Regions from separate parts of the Terrabacter sp. 01T434 genome, predicted to be linked through region 1. Evidence: predicted binding sites of a transcription regulator. Region 1 holds the regulator's gene; the other holds the start of a gene.
The links. Region 1 encodes LexA, which represses DNA repair genes until DNA is damaged. Its sites were predicted from a motif close to TCGAACANNTGTTCGA; they were not measured.
Positions count from the first base shown of each region.

Region 1 (7,473 bases):
CCGTCGTCGACGCGCGTCCCGCCAGCTCGTAGTCCGCGCCGAGCAGTGCTGCGCCCACGACGTCGGCGGGTGCGTGCGTCATCTTCTCCGCGCCGATGACAAGGACGGTCCGGGCCGTCCTCGCGAGGATCGACTTGACGCCCTGCTGCACGGCCGCCGAGCCCGACGCGCAGGCATTCTCGACGCGCGTCGCGGGCACGTTCGCGAGGTCGTCGCTGACCTGGAGGGCGAGTGACGACGCGAAGCCGAGCGGCCACATCCCTGAGTTGAAGGTGCCGAGCACGACCTCGTCGACCTGCCCCGGCTCGACCCCTGCGCACTCCAGGGCCTCGCTGGCTGCGCTGACGACGAGGCTCTCCAGGGACTCGTCGTCGAGGCGGCCGAACCGGGTGTGGCCCCAACCGGTGACGAGGACATCGGTGCCGAAGGCGTCGCGCAGGCTCATGCGGCTCACGCTAGCTCGCGTGCCGAAACCTCCCGTGGGTCGGGCGGCCACTTCGCCGCTCCGCCAGTGTCGTCCCGCCACACGGGGATCCCCGCGTGGGAGTGCTTGTCTGGCAGTCATGTTCGACGATGACGTGACTCGCTGGGCGCTCCCGCTCGTGCTCGAGCAGCGAGCCGACGAGCTGGGTGGTCGCGAGCTGGTCCACGTCATCGGGCAGGGCTCGCTGTCGTATGCCGCAGCCGCACGTGACGCGCGTCGGGTGGCGTCCCGACTCGCGTCCGTCGGGGTGGGCCGCGGAGACGCGGTGGTGGTACTGCTCCCCAGCGGCCTCGACTTCGTCCGGGTGTGGCTGGGCCTCGGCCGGCTCGGTGCTGTCATCGTGCCTGTCAACACCGCCCTTGAGGGTGCGTTCCTCGCCCATCAGCTGGACGACTGCGGCGCCCGGTTCGTCGTCGCTGACGCCGCCGGCACCCGTGCCGTCCGCGACGCGCTCGGGTCCGCCGCAGGCCTGGAGGTCATCGACCTCACCGGATGGCAGTCGGCGCCTGAATGGGAGGGGCCGTTGCCGCGGGCTGCCGACACCGCCTGCGTCATGTACACCTCGGGCACCACCGGCCCGTCGAAGGGCGTCGTCATGCCGCACGCCCACTGCGTCCTCTTCGGTGTGGGCAGCATCGAGGGGCTGGGCCTGACGGGCGAGGACCGCTACTACGTCACGATGCCGCTCTTCCACGCCAACGGGCTCCTCATGCAGCTCGGGGCGACGATCCTGGCCGGGGCCAGCGCGGTCCTGCGCCCCCGGTTCAGCGCGAGCTCCTGGACGCGGGACGTGCGCGAGCACCGCTGCACGGTGTCCAACCTCCTCGGCTCGATGTCCGAGTTCGTCATCGCCCAGCCGCCCCGCGCCGACGACCGGGAGCTCGGCCTCCGCGTCGTGTGCCCCGTGCCGAACCCTCCCGCGCACGAAGCCGCCTGGCGGGAGCGTTTCGGCGTGCCCGAGGTCGTGACGGCATACGGCATGACGGAGGTCAACATCCCGCTCTACGGCCGCTTGGGGCAGTCGCGGCCCGGCACGGCCGGTCTCGTCCTCGACCGCTGGTTCGAGGTGGAGGTGCGCGACTCGGACACCGACTTGCCGGTACCGCGAGGAACCGTCGGGGAGATCATGGTCCGCCCGCGGGTGCCGTTCGGCTTCATGGCCGGCTACCACGGGCTGCCCGAGGCGACGGTCGCGGCGTGGCGCAGCTTCTGGTTCCACACCGGAGACTCCGGGGTCATGGACGCCGAGGGCTGGGTGAGCTTCGTCGACCGGACCAAGGACTGCATCCGTCGCCGCGGCGAGAACATCTCGTCCTTCGAGGTCGAGAGCGCGGTCGCGGCACTCGAGGGCGTCGCCGAGGTGGCCGCCTACGCCGTGCCGTCGGTCCCTGCCGGCACCGAGGACGAGGTGATGCTGGCCGTCGTCCCCGCCCCGGGCGTGAGCCTCGACTGCGATGAGCTCGTCCAGCGCGTCGACTCCGTCCTGCCGCGCTTCGCGCGTCCGCGCTACGTCGAGCTCGTCGACGAGCTGCCGCGAACTCCCACGGCCAAGGTGCGCAAGGCGGAGCTTCGCCGACGTGCCGTCACACCCTCGACATGGGACCGGGAGGCGGCGGCAGCCGACGTAGGCTGACCGGGTGCATCAGCTGAACGGCATACCTCCGCAACCGACGCTCACCGCGGCGACGACGCGGCTCTCGACCTCGCGCACGTTGCCGCTCGAGACGCACGACCTCGGCACGTTCGACGACCTCGTGGACCTGGTCAGTGGTGGTGGGGTGGTCGTGCTCAGCGGTGCCGGCCTCTCGACGGAGTCCGGCATCCCCGACTACCGGGGACCGGACGGGACCCGCCGCGTCGAGCCGATGACGTACGGCGAGTTCGCGGGATCGCCCGAGGCGCGACGACGCTACTGGGCCCGCAGCTACATCGGCTGGCAGCGCTTCAACGCGGCCGAGCCCAACGAGGGCCACCGCGTCGTCACCGACCTGCAGGCGGCCGGGTACGTCGGGCCGATCATCACGCAGAACGTCGATGGCCTGCACCAGGCGTCCGGAGCGACCGACGTCATCGAGCTGCACGGCTCCCTCGACCGTGCCGTCTGCCTCACCTGCGGTGAGTACACCTCGCGAATCGGCCTGCACCAGAGGATGACCGAGGCGAACCCCGGCTTCATGGAGCGCTTCGCCGAGGCTGCACGCACGGTGGGTTCGCAGTGGGGGGAGCAGGTGCGGCCCGACGGTGACATCGTGCTCGCCGACGCGCTCGTCGACTCGTTCCACGCGCCGCGCTGCCTGGTCTGCGGCAACGACACCGTCAAGCCCGACGTCGTCTTCTTCGGTGAGTCGGTGCCCAAGGCCCTTGTCGAGCAGTGCTTCTCGATGGTCGAGGGCGCCGGCGCGGTGCTCGTGCTCGGGTCGTCGCTGTCCGTGATGAGCGGGTACCGCTTCGTGCGTCGCGCGCACCAGCGCGGCGTGCCGGTCGCGATCGTCACGCGCTCGGCCACGCGGGGCGACGCGCAGGCGACGCTGCGGCTGCACGCCCCGCTCGGCCCGACCCTGGAGGACCTCCGCTGCTCCCTGACCTTCTGAGCTTCCGAACGCCTGAGCATCGTCGGCATCGGATGGCGGCGAATCGCCCACGACCAGAAGGCTACTCGGCCACGGACCTCACCGGTCGCGCTTCTGTGCCGTCGCGCAGGTCCCACAGCTCCTTGGTCTGCACACCCCAGTAGGTGCAGAAGAGCACGATGATGATGGCCTCGGAGATGAGGACGAGGTGGTCGAGTCCACTCCAGGTCAGGGCCGTCAGCACCGTCACCGCGAGGGCGACGGCCAGGGCGACCGCGATCGCGATGTAGATCCGCTTGTAGGTGGCACCCTGGTGGGAGGCGACGGACTGGTGGCGCTCCTCCGCGCGCAGCGCGCTGAGCACCATGACAGCGATGACTCCCGCCACCATGGTGCCTGCGGCGATGCCGTGGCTCAACGCGATGAACCGGTCGCGCAGCAGAAGGAAGAGCGTGAGCTCGCCGAGCAGGACCGCACCGCAGACGACGGTGATGACGACCGAGCGCGCGGTGGGGAGCTCACTGGGATCGCGGGTCGTGGCGCCGCGCTTCAGCCAGGCGGCGACGACCGCGGCGCTGACCGCCACGACGACGAGCGACCAGATGTTGTTGCGCACGGCGGCAGCGATCTCCACCGGGGTCTGGGTGTAGGCGTTCGGTCCGCACCGTGCGTCGGGCACGGTCGGCACCATGGCCACGACGAAGGCCATGAGGCCCGAGAAGTTCAGGAGCACGTCCTCCTCGGGGGAGTGACCCTTGTAGGCGATGAGGCTGACGCCGAGGGCGCACAACGAGCCGACGAAGACCGAGCGCGCGGGCGTGTAGTAGTAGGCGCTGATCGACCCGAGCCAGCACGAGTGGTCCGTCTCCCACCACCACTGGTAGCCGACCGAGAGCAGCAGCATGAGCAGCAGGGCGATCATCGCCCCGCGCAGGTACCGGTAGGTGAGGACAACGTCCCGAGTGCGTGACGGTGTCATCGGACCGCGGGCTCAGATGCGACGCAGGACGGCCGTGACCTTGCCGAGGATCGTGGCGTGGTCGCCGTCGATGGGGGAGAAGTCGGGGTTGTGCGGCATCAGCCACACGTGGCCGTCCTTGCGCTTGAACGTCTTGACCGTCGCCTCGTTGTCGAGCATGGCCGCCACGACGTCACCGTTGTCGGCGTGCTGCTGCTGGCGCACGACGACCCAGTCCCCGTGGCAGATGGCGGCGTCGACCATCGAGTCACCGTTGACCTTGAGCAGGAAGAGGTCGCCCTCGCCGACGAGCTGCTTGGGGAGCGGGAAGACGTCCTCCACGACCTCCTCGGCCGTGATCGGCACGCCGGCTGCGATCTGCCCGAGCACGGGGACGTAGGAGGCCTCCGGGCGGGCGTCGCCCGAGTCGGTGTCGGTGTCGTACTGGTCGCCCCGCGCACGCTGCGGCGTCGCGTCGCCCCCGCGGTAGCCCAGCTCCTCGGCCTTGGCGTCGGGGGAGACGACCTCGAGCGCGCGCGGCCGGTTGGGGTCACGCCGCAGGTAGCCCTTGGCGACGAGGGCGTTGAGCTGGTGGGAGACGCTGGAGGGGCTGGCCAGGCCGACCGCGTCGCCGATCTCGCGCATGCTCGGGGGGTAGCCGCGGCGGTCGACGGAGTTGCGGATGACCTCGAGCACCCGTCGCTGGCGGACGGTGAGGCCGTCGCCGGTCTCGCGATCGGGAAGCTCGGTGACGCCCATGGTGTCCCTTTCGTCAGCTCGTCAGACCGCGGTGTGACGCTCGGCGCGGGGCCAGTGTCAGTGGTGGCTGGTGAGGTTTCTGGTGTGAGCAGAGACTACGAGGTTCGAACACAGTTGCCAAACACCTGTTCGAGGCGTGTCTCGACTTCATCGAACATACGTGCTAGAACTCGTACAGACGTTCTATCGAACATGTGTTCGCCAGATCCGAAGCAAGGGGAGGTCACCATGAGCGCCATCGTCCTCGAGGCCGTTCGTTCGCCGCACACCGAGGAGCCTGCGCGGTCGCTGCCGACCGGTCGGCCCCGTCTCGTCCTGGTGCCCACCGGCCGGGACGCCACCCGGGCCGCCCGCGCGGCGCGCCTCACGCGGCCACCCGTGCGCCTGACGCGGTTCGGTCGGCTCGTCGTGACCCTGTTCGTCGCGACGGTCGTCGCCGTTCTCGGGGTGGGTCTGGCCGGCCAGCTCGCGTCGGCCACCGGCGAGCCGCGCACCGTCACGGTCCAGTCGGGCCAGACGCTGTCGGGTGTCGCCGCCCGTGAGCTGCCCGGGGTGTCGACGGCGGACGCGGTGGTCGAGCTCCAAGTCGCCAACGGACTCAGCTCCACGGCGCTCCATGCCGGTCAGCAGCTCGTCATCCCGGGACGTTGACCTCGGCCAGCCCATCCGGGCTCTGGTCGATCGCGTATGCCGCGTCCGTGCTTGCGCTTCGACCATCCCACCTGATCCGCCGCGTTGGCTCCACCTTCAGCGGCTGGCGGTAGCGGCGCTTCGACCCCGTCGTTCCCGCCACGGACGCCGCACCCCAGACCAGGGGTGCGGCGTTCTGCTGTCGTCCCGGGGCCTGTGGATGACGCACGAGCGCCGCGCCGCGTGCGGCCTAGCGTTGCCGTCCTGGGGAGAGGAGCAGGGCATGCGCTACGAGGTGGACACGGCCGCACTGCGCGACGACGTCAGCACGATCGACGAGGTCCTGGTGCGGGTTCAACGACTCGGGATCGCGGACGAGCTGACGCCGGTGGCCGCGGCCCTTCCGGGCAGCCGGACCGGCTCAGCGTTGCGTGACGTCGCCGCGGCGTGGACGGCTCGGTTGGCCGGGACGCGCTGGGAGCTGAAGGAGCTGGGGCGATCCCTGGCAGCGGCAGCCGACACCTACGACGCGGTCGAGCGTGCAGCGCGGCAGAGCGTCGAAGGATCGTTCGGCGGCCTCCGGTGACCGTTGCCGGTGGGTCGCTGACGCTGTCGGTGCGCGACATCCGCGCGAGCCGTCCGCAGTCCCTCGTTGCCGTCAGCAGGGGCCTCGAGGACCGTCGGCGACGGGTGGTGGTGCTGGCCGAGCTGGTGCTCTGGCGTCGAGCAGCCGCCCCACGATGGTCGGGTGCCGCATCATCGGCCGCCGCAGACCGGTACGCCGTCGTCATTACCGGGCTGGGTCGGCTGGCGGCGAGCATCGCCGTGGCTGGTCAGGCTGTGGGACACGCGGCTGGCCGCCTGGAGGCGGCCATCGACCTGGTTCGTCGGGCCGACCGGCGCGCGGTCGACGAGGGCGCGTGGATCGATGACGACGGGCGTCTCTTCCTCCCGGTCCGGGCCTCACTCGGTCATCCCGCCCTGGAGGCACACCGTGCCCGCCTCGACGAGCTGCTGCGTGCCGAGGTGCATGCGTGCCTGGCCCAGGCGCGCCGGGCGGCTGCCGAGACCGACGACGAGCTGCTTCGCGCACTGCTGTCATCGGCCCGAGGCGCGACGTCGGCAGTCGGTGCCGGTGTCGGTGCCTCGGTGCTCGGGTCACTGGCACCGCCACCGACCGCATCGGCGGCCGGGGGTGTCAGCGCCCAGGTGTTCGCCTCTGCAGCCTGGTGGCGCTCGATGACCGACGAGGAGCGTCGCAGGGCGATCCGTGACCACCCGGAGTGGGTGGGGCCGCGTGACGGTGTGCCTGCCACGGCACGCCACGAAGCCAACCTCGTGCTGCTCGCGCGAGCGGAGGAGGTGGCGTGGACCAAGGCCCGTGAGGCACGACGTTCGGGATGGGTCGGCAACGCCGCAGAGCGCACCCGCGCCGATGAGCACGTCGCCGCGCTCCAGGCGGTCCGCGACGTGCTCGCACGTCGTGACGGTGGCGAGCGGCTGCTCCTGCTCATCGACCCGAGGGGGCTCGACGTCAAGGCGGTGGTGGCGCTCGGGGACGTCGACCGGGCCGAGCATGTCGTGACCTTCGTGGGTGGACTGTCCACGATGGTCGGCACGGACCTGCGCCGCTACGACGACATCTTCGTGCGCATGCGCTCCGAAGCCCGATCGGTCGCGGCCGGGCAGGACGTCGCCATCGTGACCTGGATGGGCTACGACGCCCCACAAGTGCACGAGATCGTCAGTTCCATCGACCGGAACGTGCTGAACGCCAAGCTCGCCCGCGACAATGCCGGAGCCCTCGCCGACTTCGCGACCGGCATCGAGGCGGCGCGTGACCGGCCCGCCCACCAGACCGTGTGGGCCCACTCCTACGGGGCCACGCTCGCGGGCTTCGCGTCCCTGCGCACGAGCGCCGTGGACGACGTGGCCGTCTTCGGCGCGCCCGGGCTGCCGTTCTCCGACGTGTCGCGAAGCGCGCTCAAGCCCGGTTCCCTCAACGTCCTGGGAGCGGTCGGCGACGACGTCTTCAACTACGGGTGGATGGTGCACGGCACACCGGCCGCCGA
Region 1 covers NZ_JBFTPP010000006.1:9,695-17,167, reverse strand. Annotated here, with positions in the region: partial or broken gene AC1DIW_RS13920 (acetyl-CoA acetyltransferase) at 1-445, opposite strand, end outside; gene AC1DIW_RS13915 (AMP-binding protein) at 564-2,117, shown strand; gene AC1DIW_RS13910 (Sir2 family NAD-dependent protein deacetylase) at 2,122-3,075, shown strand; gene AC1DIW_RS13905 (hypothetical protein) at 3,137-4,033, opposite strand; gene lexA (transcriptional repressor LexA) at 4,046-4,771, opposite strand; gene AC1DIW_RS13895 (LysM peptidoglycan-binding domain-containing protein) at 5,000-5,422, shown strand; gene AC1DIW_RS13890 (hypothetical protein) at 5,685-5,987, shown strand; gene AC1DIW_RS13885 (alpha/beta hydrolase) at 5,984-7,473, shown strand, end outside.

Region 2 (7,473 bases), on a different contig from region 1:
CTTCGGTCTCGTCTCCTCCGTCGGCGGGGTCGCCCTCTCCTATCCCCTCGACACCCCCTCGGGCGGCACCATCGTGCTGCTCGCCGTGGGGCTCTTCGTCGTGACGGCCGTCGTCACGAGCGTCGTCGCCCGGACGGGCAGCCGGCGCCACGAGGTCGCCGAGACCCACGCGCACGAGCACGGGGTGGAGTGCGGCCACCCGGCCGTCACCCACGGGGACCATGTCGACTACGTCCACGACGGGCATCTGCACGCCGCCCACGAGGGGCACTACGACGAGCACGGCGTGCACCACGACCACCCGGCACCCGGGGACGCGAGAGCTGAACCCGCAGGCACGAGGCCCGGCCCGACGACAGGATCGAAACCATGACGACCGGCAGCGAATCCCCTGCGGCCTCGAGGAAGCCCACGCGGCAACAGGTCGCCGTCGCCGACCTGCTCGAGAGGTCCGACGACTTCACCTCGGCACAGACCGTGCACGCCCGGCTCCGGGAGGCCGGGGCAGGCGTCGGCCTGGCCACCGTCTACCGCACACTGCAGTCGATGGTCGAGGCCGGCACGGTCGACGTGCTGCGCACCGATGACGGGGAGGCCGTGTACCGGGCCTGCTCGACGCACCACCACCACCACCTCGTGTGCCGGGCGTGCGGGCGCACCGTCGAGGTGGAGGGCCCGGCCGTCGAGAAGTGGGCCGACAAGGTCGCGACCGACCACGGCTTCACCGGAGTGACGCACACGCTGGAGATCTTCGGCACGTGCGCCGACTGCAGCGCCGTGGGCACGTGAGCACTCGACCTGGCTCTCCCGTCGAGTGCCCAGTGCCACGCGTCGTCTACGTGGTGGGGGTGTCGACGGCTCCGCCGTACCGGCGATCGCGCGCGACGTACTCCTCGATGGCCGCCCACAGGTCGCGGCGGTCGTAGTCCGGCCAGAGCTGGTTCTGGAAGACCATCTCCGCGTAGGCAGACTGCCAGAGGAGGAAGTTGCTCGTGCGCTGCTCACCCGAGCTGCGCACGAAGAGGTCGACGTCGGGCATCGTCGGCTCGTCGAGGTAGCGCTTGATCGTCTTCTCGTCGACCGACCCCGGACGGAGGCGACCAGCCTTGACGTCGTGGGCGATTCGCTGCACGGCGTCGGCGATCTCGGCGCGGCCTCCGTAGTTGACGCAGAAGTAGAGGGTCAGACCGGTGTTGTGCTGCGTCAGCTCCTGCGCGATCTCCAGCTCCTTGATGACCGACCGCCACAGTCGTGGCGCCCGGCCGACCCAGCGCATCCGGACGCCCCACTCGTGGAGCTGGTCGCGGCGTCGGCGGATGACGTCGCGGTTGAAGCCCATGAGGAAGCGGACCTCCTCGGGCGACCGTCGCCAGTTCTCCGTCGAGAAGGCGTAGGCCGACAGGTGCGTCACGCCGACGTCGATCGCGCCGGCCACGACGTCGAGCAACGACGCCTCCCCCGCCTCGTGCCCCTTGGTCCGCGGCAGGCCCCGCGCGTTGGCCCAGCGACCATTGCCGTCCATGACGATCGCGACGTGCTTCGGCAGGAGGTCGGCCCGGATGGTCGGCGGCGTTGCACCGGACGGATGAGGGAAAGGCTTGGCGTACATGGGTCTCCGGTCGATCGGGATCGGGTTCGCTTGCGGCTCAGGCTGTCTGGTGCGACTCAGGCACGCTCCACGAGGCGCAGCGAGCGCAGTCCTCGTTCGATGTGCCACTGGAGGAACGCGGAGACCATGCCGTTGCCCTGGCGTCGGTGCCGGTCGTCGCTCGCATCGGCGACACCCCAGTCACCGGTCAGCAGTGACGCGAGCAGCTCGAAGGTCTCGGGGGCGGGGGCGCTCGAGCCGGGCGGACGGCATACGGAACACACCGCGCCGCCGGCCTGCACGTTGAACGCCCGGTGCGGACCCGGCGCGCCGCACTTCGCGCAGTCGACGAAGCTCGGCGCCCACCCGGCGACGGCGAGCGAGCGCAGGAGGTACGCGTCGAGCACGAGTCCGGGGTCGTGGGCCCGCTCGGCCAGCGAACGCAGCGCGCCGGCCAGCAGGAGGTACTGCTGGGTCTGCGGCTCGTGCTCCTCGGTGAGCTGGAGTGCGGTCTCGAGCATCGAGGTCGCGCACGTGTAGGCCGTGTAGTCGCGGGCGATGGCGTCACCGTAGGGCGCGAGCGTCTCCACCTGGGTCACGGTGTCGAGGTTGCGGCCCTCGTAGCACTGCACGTCGATGACCATGCCGGGCTCGAGCCGCGAACCGAAGCGCGACTTCGTGCGCCGTACCCCCTTGGCCACCGCACGCACCCGTCCGCGGGTGCGGGTCAGCATCGTGATGATGCGGTCGGCCTCGCCCAGCTTGTGGGTGCGCAGGACGATCGCCTCGTCACGGTAGAGGGGCATGGGCCTATTCTCCCCCTCGGCGGAGCGGCGGCAGCACCGCACGCGCCGGTGCGCGCGCCGGTCCGTCGAGAGTCGACCGCGTCAGTCGAACACCCGTTCGACTCCATGGGTTATCGTGGGGCCATGGACCTCTCTCTCCAGGGTTCGCTCCTCGACCTCACCGACGCGATGACCCTGCGCGACGTCGGCACGGGGCTGACCCGCCACCACCTGGGTCATGGCGCGTGGGTCGATGTCCGACCGGGCTGGCTCGCTGCCGGTGACGAGCTCTTCACGGCCCTGCTGCGCGACGTGCCCTGGCACGCCGAGCGGCGCCAGATGTACGACTCCGTCGTCGACGTCCCCCGGCTGACGAAGTTCTACGGCGCCGACGAGCCCCTCCCCCATCCGATGCTCGTCGAGGCGCGCGAGGCGCTGAGCCGCCACTACGCGCCCGAGCTCGGCGAGCCGTTCGTCACCGCGGGCCTGTGTCTCTACCGCGACGGCCGTGACAGCGTGGCCTGGCACGGCGACCGCATCGGACGCTCTCGCGACAGCGACACGATGATCGCGATCCTCTCGCTGGGGTCCGCCCGCACGCTGGCCCTGCGACCACGGGACGGCGGCGCCATCCCCGGCTCGACGACAAAGAGCTTGCGCTACCCCCTCGGGCATGGTGACCTCGTCGTGATGGGCGGTTCGTGCCAGCGGACGTGGGACCATGCGGTCCCGAAGACGTCCGAGCCGATGGGACCGCGCATCTCCGTGCAGTTCCGTGTAGCCGGCGTCCGCTGACAGGAGACCTTTCCATGCCGACCAGCCGCTCAGGTGGCCCCCTACCCTTCCTCGACCACCTCGCGGCCGACTCGGCGCGCTTCCGGGAGGTCCTGGCGACCGCACCCGTCGGCGCGAGCGTGCCCACGTGTCCCGACTGGGACGCCGACGACCTGCTCTGGCACCTCGGCGAGGTGCAGTGGTTCTGGGGCGAGATCGCCGAGCGCGGACTCACCGACCCGGCCGACCTCGACGCGATGAACGCGACGCGCGAGGAGCGGCCGAGCGACCGAGCGGGACTGCTCGCCTTCTTCGACCGCTCGAGCGAGCGACTGCACCGGGTGCTGAGCGACCTGCCGCCCGAGACGCCGCTGTGGATGTGGTACGACGACGACCAGAGCGCTGGCTACATCCGCCGTCGCCAGGCGCACGAGGCGATGATCCACCGGGTCGACGCCGAGCTCACCGCCGATGATCGCACGCCCCTCGACTGTCGCCTGGCCGCCGACGGCATCGACGAGGCGCTACGCGTCATGCGGGGTCACGAGCCCGACCCGGACCTCACGCACGTCCCCGTCTCGGCCCCGGTGACGATCGCCACCGTCGATGCCATGCACTCGTGGACGGTGACCCCCGTGCGGATCACCGGCACCTGGAACGGCCGGGAGATCGACGTGCAGCGCTTCCTCGTCAGCGACGGACCCGACCCCGCCGCGACCGCCGAGATCAGCGGGTCCGCTGCCGACATCGACTGCTGGCTGTGGAACCGCCCGACCGAGGGCGAGATCGTCCGTGACGGCGACGCAGCGGCCTTGGCGTCCGTCGACGCCGTGCTCTCCGACGCCATCGACTGACACCTGCGACACAGCGACCCACCGACGCCCTGGCGCTGACACGTGCGACGGCGCTGGGTGCATCCCCCTGACGATGCACCCAGCGCCGTTCGCGTCCCTCGTCGCCGTCAGCCCTTCGGGACCTCGATGACGTGTCCGTCGGGGGCGATCAGGTGGCCCTGCTGACGCTTGCGGTACTCCGTCTCGTTGCGCACCTCGCGGAACCGCTCGTCGGTGAGCGGGTATTTCCAGAAGATCGCCATGGCGATGAGCGCGACGATGGCGGGCAGCAGGCCGATGGTGAAGCGGATCGCACCGATCGCGGAGTCCGGCTGGACCGGGTTGGGCACCGCAGCCGTGGCGGAGAGGTATCCACCGAAGGCCAGGGCCGCAGCACCCACCGCGCCGCCGATCGACTGGGTGATCTTGCGGGTGAAGGAGAAGACGGCGTAGGTCGCACCCTCGGAGCGCGTGCCGGACTTCCACTCGCCGTACTCGACCGTGTCTGCCTCGAGGCCGAACATCACGGTGTTGATGAGGGCGGCACCGATTCCCTTGATGCCCAAGAAGATCAGTGCGGGAGCGGCGGCACCGGCCGGCGTGAAGAAGAGCGAGAGGCCACCCACCACGGTGAAGACACCGCACCACTGGAAGAGCGCCTTCTTGCCGAAGCGGTCGACGAGCTTGGGGATGAAGGGCGCGGCGACGATGGAGATGCCGCTGTTGACCAGGGTGATCGGGCCGAGCCACTTGATGTCACCCATGACGTACTGGGCGTAGTAGGCCGAGGCGCCGCCCACGGCGAAGAGACCGATGAGGTAGAAGAAGCTCGAGGCGCACAGGTAGCCGAGCGGCTTGTTGCCCCGGAGGGTGTCCCACGTCTCCCGGAGCGAGACGCGCGGCGTCGTCCGGACGACCTTCTCGCGGCAGAAGTACCACGTGATGAGGTAGGCCAGCGAGCCGATGACGATGAACAGCAGCGTGGTCTGCGTGAAGATCGCCTGGACCTTCTCCTGGTACTCCGCGGCGCTGATGGCCTTCTTCTCGCCCTTCAGGCTCGAGATCTTCGGGGCGATGATGTAGGTGAGCACGATGCCGCCGACCGCGCCGCCGAAGAAGCGCGACGACACGAGCTTGGCCCGTTCCTTGACCGACTGCGTCATCGCCGAGGCGAGTGAGCCGTACGGGATGTTGACGAGCGAGTACACGAGACCGAGGACGGCGTACGTCACGTAGGCGTAGAGCAGCTTCGCGCTGTCGTCGAGCGAGCTGGGGACGTGGAAGGTCAGGTAGCTCAGGAAGAGGAGGGGCACGGCCCCGAAGAGGATGAACGGGCGGAACTTGCCCATGCGCGTCATCGTGCGGTCGACGAGACGACCGGCGAACATGTCGGCGAAGGCGTCCCAGAGCCGGACGACGAAGAACATCGTCGCGACGGCTGCGGCCGAGAGCCCGGCGACGTCGGTGTAGTAGTAGAGCAGGAAGGACGTGCTCAGGGTGAACGCCAGATTGTTGGCGAAGTCACCGAAGCCGTAGCCGACGATCGATCGTTTGGGGAGGCGCTCGTCGACGAACGACTGAGCGACCTGCTCCTTGGTGATGGTGCTCATGGGGCCGAACTCCTTTGTGGGCCAGTACATCTCAGTTGAGGCGATGCTCTAGTGAAGGCCCCGGAGGTCCGGGCCGACAACGAGTTGCCGCTTGTTGCCGGTCGGTTGCCGCCGGTTGTCCTCCACTGGGCGGCCCGGTCCAGCCAGGAGGTCCGCTGCTGCCGCCAGGTCGCGCAGCCGTTGCGCCGCCGAGACGCGGGCGAGGTCGTATGCAGCCGCGCTGGCCGGCGACGCCACGATCGTGTCGTCGTGGTCGGGCCGGTGCTCGAGCAGGTGCGGGGCGAGGCTCGACAGCGCGCTCTCCAGAGACCCACTGGCGCCGATCGCCCTCAGTCCGAGGGCAGCTGCACCGAGGGCGGAACCCTCCGCCCCGGCAGTCACGGTCAGCGGCCTGCCGAGCACGCCGGCGAGGACCTCTCGCCACAGCGCGCTGCGGAAGGCGCCGCCGGTGGCGCGGATCGACGTGACGGGCTCGACGCTCTCGAGACCGTCGAGGATGGTCGCGAGCTGGAAGGCGACGCCCTCGACGGCGGCTCGGACGAAGTGCCCCCGGGTGTGGTGCTGGCGGATCCCGAGGAACGCCCCTCGGACGTCGGCGTCCCAGAGCGGGCCGCGCTCGGCGAGCAGGAACGGCAGCATGACGAGGCCTTCACTCCCCGGCCCGACCTCGGCCGCGAGTGCGAGGACGTGGGCGTCGTCGACGGGTGGACCCGCATACTCCATCGGGGTGTCCGGACGGTCAGCGGCGAAGACCGACCCGGCCCACCGGACGACGGCGCCCCCGTTGCTGATCGGCGTGCCGACGACCCAGGTGTCATCGGCGAGCGCGTAGCAGAAGAGGCGTCCGGACGGGTCACTCCGCGGACCGTCGACGACGAGGCGCAGGGCACCGCTCGTGCCGAGGGACAACCCGGCGACACCGGGACGGATCGCCCCGGTCCCGAGTTTGCCCAGCGGTCCGTCGCCGGCACCGAGCACGACCGGTGTGCCGGGCGGCAGGCCGACGCGGCGCGCCGCCGCCTCCGAGAGCGGAAGGTGTGCCGTCGTCGGCAGGACGTCGGGCAGCTGCGTGCGGCGGATCCCCGCGATCTCGACGGCCTCCGGGTCCCACGTCCGGTCGAGGATCGAGAGCAGGCCGCTCCCGCTCGCGGACGACAGCTCCGTGACGAGCCGACCCGTGAGGGCGAGCAGGACGAAGTCCTTGAGACCCACCCATGCCCGGGCCGAGCGCGTGAGCTCGGGCTCGTGCTGGGCGAACCACCGCAGCTTCGTCAGCGGCGACATGGAGTGGACCGGGGTGCCGCTCCGGCGATGGAGCTCGGCAGCGACGGGCAGGGCGCGGAGCTCGCGCGCGATGTCTCGGGCGCGGGCGTCGGCCCAGGTCACGAGGGGCGTGAGCGGCCGCAGCTGGTCGTCCAGACCGATGAGTCCATGCATCGCCGTGCTCACCGACAATGCCAGCACCGGCGCTCCGTCGAGTGCGGTCACGACCTCGGCGACCGACCTCAGGGTGGCTTCGATGACCGCCGCCGGATCCTGGACGCGCCAGCCGGATCTGGGCCGGATGAGGGGGTACTCGTGCTCAGCGCTCCACCGCCGGCCACGGCTCTGCGTCTCCGGCGCCGTCGAGCCGGCCGGGCGCGACTCGAGGACCTCGAAGGCGACGACCTTGGCCGCGGTCGTCCCGATGTCGAGCCCGATGACGACCGGCGCCGCGGTCATGTGCAGGCCCGGGCAAGGAGGTCTGCCAGCTGATCATCCACGGTCGACGCCACGGTCTCGGACTGGATGCCGAGGTGGGCGAGCACGGCCCGCACCGCCGCGCCCGGTTCGCCCTGGGCGAGCGGGACGACGTCGTCGGCAGCCGCGTCGGTGACGGGGGC
Region 2 covers NZ_JBFTPP010000001.1:1,038,676-1,046,148, reverse strand. Annotated here, with positions in the region: gene AC1DIW_RS04935 (metal ABC transporter permease) at 1-373, shown strand, start outside; gene AC1DIW_RS04930 (Fur family transcriptional regulator) at 370-789, shown strand; gene AC1DIW_RS04925 (isoprenyl transferase) at 836-1,609, opposite strand; gene recO (DNA repair protein RecO) at 1,666-2,394, opposite strand; gene AC1DIW_RS04915 (alpha-ketoglutarate-dependent dioxygenase AlkB) at 2,518-3,168, shown strand; gene AC1DIW_RS04910 (maleylpyruvate isomerase family mycothiol-dependent enzyme) at 3,183-4,001, shown strand; gene AC1DIW_RS04905 (glycoside-pentoside-hexuronide (GPH):cation symporter) at 4,109-5,590, opposite strand; gene AC1DIW_RS04900 (gluconokinase) at 5,639-7,312, opposite strand; gene AC1DIW_RS04895 (mannitol dehydrogenase family protein) at 7,309-7,473, opposite strand, start outside.
Region 2: the regulator LexA is predicted to act here: its motif matches at 2,480-2,495, upstream of AC1DIW_RS04915 (alpha-ketoglutarate-dependent dioxygenase AlkB).